2 regions of the Marinobacter flavimaris genome follow, and region 1 is predicted to be linked to the other one. Evidence: predicted binding sites of a transcription regulator. Region 1 holds the regulator's gene; the other holds the start of a gene.
What was found. Region 1 encodes sigma-54, which starts transcription at its own class of promoters, with help from an activator protein. Its sites were predicted from a motif close to ANTGGCATNNANNTTGCTNT; they were not measured.
Positions count from the first base shown of each region.

Region 2: glnK (P-II family nitrogen regulator) is a predicted target of sigma-54. The motif match lies at 1,519-1,538, and genes of this name have one in related genera.

Region 1 covers NZ_CP171359.1:2,155,709-2,159,088, forward strand. The annotation lists gene lptA (lipopolysaccharide transport periplasmic protein LptA) at 1-115, shown strand, start outside; gene lptB (LPS export ABC transporter ATP-binding protein) at 93-818, shown strand; gene ACGK9W_RS10100 (RNA polymerase factor sigma-54) at 970-2,496, shown strand; gene hpf (ribosome hibernation promoting factor) at 2,598-2,906, shown strand; gene ptsN (PTS IIA-like nitrogen regulatory protein PtsN) at 2,994-3,380, shown strand, end outside.
Region 2 covers NZ_CP171359.1:4,249,067-4,252,446, reverse strand. The annotation lists gene ACGK9W_RS19815 (YifB family Mg chelatase-like AAA ATPase) at 1-948, opposite strand, end outside; gene ACGK9W_RS19810 (accessory factor UbiK family protein) at 1,012-1,266, opposite strand; gene glnK (P-II family nitrogen regulator) at 1,648-1,986, shown strand; gene ACGK9W_RS19800 (ammonium transporter) at 2,060-3,343, shown strand.

The sequences.
Region 1 (3,380 bases):
AGGCGGCGCCGAGACCGGCGATGGCACTGGCCGGGTAGAAATGGTGATCCAGCCGCGAAGCGCCGACAGACGCACTGACAAACAGGAAACCGATGGCAGTTCTGAGAGCCAGTAACCTGGCAAAGAGTTACAAACAGAAAAAAGTGGTTATCGATGTGTCCCTGGAAATCCGAAGCGGGGAAATTGTTGGACTGCTAGGCCCCAACGGCGCCGGGAAAACCACCTGTTTCTACATGATCGTGGGGCTGGTACCTGCCGATCACGGGCGGATAACTATCGACAGCCGGGATATCACGCCGCTGCCGATGCACGGTCGGGCCCGCCAAGGCATCGGCTATCTGCCACAGGAAGCCTCGGTTTTCCGCAAACTGTCTGTGCGCGACAACATCATGGCGATCCTTGAGACGCGGCAGGGCCTGACCAAGGCAGACCGGCAGAAAAAGCTCGAGGAGCTGCTGGAGGAATTCCACATCACCCATATACGGGACAGCGTTGGTATGGCCCTGTCCGGTGGTGAGCGGCGACGGGTGGAAATTGCCCGGGCCCTGGCCATGGAGCCGGCTTTCATCCTGCTGGATGAGCCCTTCGCCGGTGTGGACCCCATATCCGTCAGTGACATCAAACACATCATCCGGCACCTTCGGGACAAAGGCATTGGCGTTTTGATCACCGACCACAACGTGCGTGAGACCCTGGACATCTGCGAGAATGCCTACATTGTTTCCGGCGGCCACATCATCGCCTCCGGCAATGCCGACGCCATCCTGGCCAACCAGCAGGTCAAGGAAGTCTATCTCGGCGACGAATTCAGACTCTGACACCCAATGGCTGATTGTTTTGATGATCTGTAGCAAGTAAACTCGGCAAAGAACTTGCTAGGGTAAATTAAAATCACGGCAAGTAACCGGCATATAAAGATTTTTTCACGACTTATGACACAACGCGCTGATGAGTGACGGATCCTGAACCATGGTTATGAAAGCCTCCTTACAGTTAAAGCTGGGTCAAAGCCTGACCATGACGCCCCAGCTGCAACAGGCGATCCGGCTTCTCCAGCTCTCCACTCTCGACCTCCAGCAGGAAATCCAGCAGGCACTGGAATCCAACCCCATGCTGGAGACCTCCGAGGACGATGACCAGACCGACGCAGCCAGCGAAAACGACGAGCGCGAGGCCAACGCCACCGAGTCCGCCGCTGAAGCTGCCCCGGAACCGGCCAGCGACTGGGATGAATCCGAGAACGGCCCGGACTGGTCCTCGGAGAACGAGATTCCTGACAACATTCCGGACGATCTGCCGGTTGATACCGCCTGGGACGACATCTACCAGTCCGCACCAGCGCCGGCAGCCCGCAACGACGACGAAAACGATCACGATTTCGAAACCCGTAATTCCCCGACCGAAACGCTTCAGGATCACCTGGAATGGCAGCTCAATCTGACGCACCTCAGTGAACGGGACCAGGCCATTGCCCATGCCCTGATGGATGCAGTGGACGAACGGGGCTATATCACCAGCCCGCTGGAGGAAATCCACGCCGGACTGCTGGATGAGAACGATGAAGACCCCCTTGAACTGGATGAAGTGGAAGCCGTGCTTCACCGCCTGCAACACTTTGATCCGCCCGGCGTGTTTGCCCGGGACCTACAGGAATGCCTGCTGATCCAGCTCAACCAGCTGCCGCCGGAAACACCCTGGCTGGCCCAGGCACGCCTTGTAATTACCCATTACATCAACCTGCTGGGCAACCGCGATTACGCCCAGTTGCTGCGCCGCAGCCGCCTGAAAGAAGACCAGTTGCGGGATGTCCTGGCGCTGATCACCGGCCTGAATCCGCGGCCGGGCGATGTCATTGACCGGGCCGAACCCGATTATGTGATTCCGGACGTGATCGTTCGCAAACACAATGGCCGCTGGCGTGTTGAGCTGAATCCTGAAATTGCACCGCGCATCCGGGTCAATGCCAGCTATGCTTCTCTTATAAGGCGTGCGGACAGCAGTGCCGACAACACCTACCTGCGGGATCAGTTGCAGGAGGCGAAATGGTTTATCAAGAGCCTGCAGAGCCGCAATGAAACCCTGCTGAAAGTGGCGACCCGTATTGTCGAGCACCAGCAAGGATTCCTGGATCAGGGTGAAGAAGCCATGAAACCGCTGATCCTCTCTGATATCGCCCAGGCGGTTGAGATGCATGAGTCCACGATTTCCCGGGTCACCACCCAGAAATACATGCACACCCCCCGGGGAATTTTCGAGCTGAAATATTTCTTCTCCAGCCATGTCAGCACTGACGAAGGCGGTGAATGTTCTTCCACGGCGATCCGCGCGATGATCAAAAAGCTGATTGCCGCGGAAACGCCCAAAAAGCCGTTGAGCGACAGTAAAATTGCAGCCATGCTAGGAGAACAGGGAATCAAGGTTGCGCGACGCACCGTTGCCAAGTACCGGGAGGCCATGCACATTCCGCCTTCGAACGAACGCAAGCGGCTGGTCTGAACACCCCGGGGTCCGGGCGCAACGTACTATTTGCCGGCGCACAATGCGCCAGCACCCAGACCGGCTCCCGGGAGCCGGAACGATGACAACAGGAGACGCCTATGCAACTCAATATTTCAGGCCATCACGTAGAACTTACTCCCGCACTGAAGGATTATGTTTCAGAGAAGTTCCAGAAGCTCGAGCGTCACTTTGACCACATCAGCAACTGCCAGGTAACCCTGGAAGTGGAGAAGGTGCGCCAGATTGCGGAAGCCACGCTGCACGTGGTTGGTGGTGAGATTCACGCAAAGGCAGAAAATGAGGATATGTACGCAGCCATCGATGCCCTGATCGACAAGCTTGACCGTCAGATCCTCAAGCACAAGGAAAAGAATGTAGACCGGATGCACGGAAACGGCTCTCGCTAACTGACTGTTTTCATGCAATTCATCTAATCGAGCTGCGACATGAGTAACGTGTCGCAGCCTTTTTTTTAACGGAAACGCAGTCGATCCATGAGCGACACATCCCTGACCATAGAGAACATTCTTGCTCCGGAGCTCACCCTCTGCAGGGTAGCTGCGTCCAGCAAGAAACGGGCCCTGGAGTTTATTGCCGAGCAGATAAACCATCAGGACAACACGCTCAGCGAGACCCAGCTCTTCAACAACCTGATTTCCCGCGAGCGCCTGGGCAGCACCGGCATTGGCCAGGGAATCGCCATTCCCCACTGCCGTCTGGAAGGACTTGATCACGTGGTGGGCGTGCTGATGACGCTGGAAGAAAGCGTCGAATTCGATGCTATCGACAATCAGCCGGTGGATCTGATTTTCGCCCTGATCGTCCCGAAGGAAGCAACGAGCGAACACCTGGAGCTGCTCAGCCAACTGGCTGAAAAGTTC
Region 2 (3,380 bases), 2.1 Mb from region 1:
GACCTCCAGCACCCGGCGTTCAAACTCTGGCAACTCGTCGAGAAACAGTACGCCCCGGTGAGCCAGTGAGATTTCTCCGGGCCTGGGGCTGCTGCCGCCGCCCACCAGGGCCACCGCTGAAGCGGTATGATGGGGCGCCCGGAAAGGCGGCTGGCGCCAGCCCCCGGCCCGAATCGGCAGCCCGGCCACCGAATGCACGCTGGCGACTTCCATGGCGGAGCCATCATCCAGCCCCGGAAGAATGCCGGGCAAACGACTGGCCAGCATACTCTTGCCGGTTCCCGGTGGGCCGAAGAACAGCAGATTGTGGCTGCCTGCCGCAGCCACTTCCAGTGCACGGCGGGGAACTCGCTGACCACGGACATCCGACAGGTCCGGCACTTCCCTGTTGCTGCCCGGCGCCTGTTCCAGCGAGGACCTGGGCACCGGCACCAGGCGGGCGCGGCCACTCAGGTGCTCGCACACGGCCAGCAGGTGGCCGGAAGCCAGAACGTCACCCTGGCTGGCCAGGGCCGCCTCCTCGGCATTGCCCTGGGGAACCAGCAGGTTTCGTTGCTCCTGCCGGGCGGCTAATACCGCCGGCAGCACGCCTTTAAGCGGCCTCAATGCACCATCAAGGGACAATTCGCCGAGAAATTCGCAGTCCGAAAGGCTCTCGGCCGGAATCTGGCCCGAGGCCGCCAGAATGCCCAGGGCAATAGGCAGATCAAAGCGACCACCCTCTTTGGGCAAGTCGGCAGGGGCAAGATTAATGGTGATTCTCCGGGCGGGGAACTCGAACCCGGCGTTCAGAAGGGCACTGCGAACACGCTCTTTGCTCTCCCTTACACCGGTTTCCGGCAGCCCCACAATCGAGAGCGCAGGCAAGCCGCCTGAGAGATGGACTTCAACGGTAACGGCGGGCGCCGACACGCCAATGGTGGCGCGGGAATGAACGATAGCAAGCATGACAACCTTCCATGGTAATGACCGGAACTGCTTGCCCGGCGTCCTGCCGGGCGTGTCCGTGGTTTACTGTTTTGGCAGGGAATTTTCCAGTTCGGCTACCCGCTTCTCGAGTGCGTCCACCTTTTCACGGGTCTTCAGCAGGACCGCCTGCTGGGCGTCGAACTCTTCCCTCGTTACCAACTCCAGGCGGGACAGGACGGACATCACGGTGGCCCGGGCCTGGGTTTCAAAATCTTCCCGTGCAGCGCGGGCCATGTCCGGTACAAACTGGCCAAACTGGCCCTGCAGCTGAGCAAAAATATCCTGTGGACCTTTCACACATCACCTCACACATTTCTGAAATATCCGGCTTCGACTAAAAGAGAGGGCCTGTTACCGGTTTGCAGGAGTGTATCACACCGCAGCCCCTGCCATACTGTAGGCGGTCGGCCCTATAATAGCGGTCGAACGGTCAGGCAGCCCGCTCCAATTTGGCTCACTGGCCGGCTACCCGCTTCATTTTGGTGCACAACTTTGCGCCATTCTGGTACGCGGATATCGTAGCCTGTTGTTTTAAATATATTTTTTTGCGTTGGCATACCCGATGCTAAAGCTCTCGTACGCAATCCGCACGATTGGTGTGCGAGGTGGCAGCATCCCGAGCTCAACAACCGGCCGACGGGCCCTCACTGTTGAGACGGCTTTACCAAGGAGAAAGCAATGAAACTTGTGACAGCGATCATCAAGCCTTTCAAATTGGACGATGTCCGTGAGGCATTATCCGAGATTGGCGTTCAAGGCGTAACCGTCACTGAAGTCAAAGGCTTCGGTCGGCAAAAAGGCCACACAGAACTCTATCGTGGCGCGGAATACGTGGTGGATTTCCTGCCCAAGGTGAAGGTGGAAGTTGCTATCGGCGACAACCTTCTGGACCAGGTTATCGAGTCCATCACCAAGGCGGCCAACACCGGCAAGATCGGTGACGGCAAGATCTTCGTGACTGAACTGGCTCAAGCCATCCGGATCCGGACTGGCGAAACCGGCGAAGAAGCGGTCTGAACCAGCTCTGATTTTTCGATCAGCCAACGCAAAAAAATTTATAACCTGAAAAGCCTCGTGCGGAGGGCTTCATATGGAAAGCAATCTTAATCACATTTTTGAACTCCAGTATGCGCTGGATACCTTTTACTTCCTGATTTGCGGTGCCCTGGTCATGTGGATGGCCGCTGGCTTTGCCATGCTGGAAGCCGGCCTGGTGCGTGCCAAGAACACCACTGAAATCCTGACCAAGAACGTGGCCCTGTTTGCGGTCGCCTGTACCATGTACCTGATTGTCGGCTACGACATCATGTACGACGGCGGTATCTTCCTGAGCGGTGTAACAACCGTTGCCGAGATGGACGACGCAGCGATCGCGGGCGTTATTGCAGCCTCCACTGAAGCCGGCTTCGGCGACATGGGCGAATACAGTGGCGCTTCTGACTTCTTCTTCCAGGTTGTTTTCGTTGCAACCGCCATGTCCATCGTTTCCGGCGCCGTGGCTGAGCGCATGAAGCTCTGGGCCTTCCTGGCTTTCGCCATCGTTATGTGTGGCTTCATCTACCCGATGCAGGGTTCCTGGACCTGGAACGGCGACGCGGTATTCGGCATGTACGAGCTGAGCTACAGCGACTACGCCGGTTCCGGTATCGTTCACATGGCAGGCGCAGCAGCGGCCCTGGCAGGCGTTCTTCTCCTCGGTGCCCGTAAAGGCAAGTACGGCGCCAAAGGCGAAATCCGTGCCTTCCCGGGCGCCAACCTGCCCCTGGCAACGCTTGGTACCTTCATCCTCTGGATGGGCTGGTTCGGCTTTAACGGCGGCTCCACCCTGAAGCTGGGTGGCATCGGTGTCGCCAACGAAGTTGCCAACGTGTTCCTGAACACCAACGCAGCTGCAGCCGGTGGCCTGATTGCCGCCCTGATCGTGGCACGCCTGATGTTCGGCAAAGCGGACCTGACCATGGCCCTGAACGGTGCCCTGGCTGGCCTGGTTGCCATCACTGCAGAGCCGGCGGATCCTTCTCCCCTGCTGGCCACCATCATCGGCGCCATTGGCGGCACCCTGGTTGTCTTCTCCATCGTAACCATGGACAAGCTGCGCATTGACGACCCGGTCGGTGCCATCTCTGTCCACGGCGTGGTGGGTATCTGGGGTATCTTCGCGGTTCTCCTGTCCGACGCAGACGCTACCTTCATGGGTCAGCTGGTCGGCATGCTCACCATCTTCATCTGGGTGTTCGTCACCAGCCTGATCGTCTGGGGCATCCTGAAAGCCGTCATGGGCATCAGGGTTTCCGAGGAAGACGAGTACGAAGGTGTGGATCTGTCCGAGTGCGGCATGGAAGCCTATCCGGAGTTTGTCAGCGGCAAGCAGTAATCGTTGACACGAGCAACGAAAAAGGGCGCCATCTGGC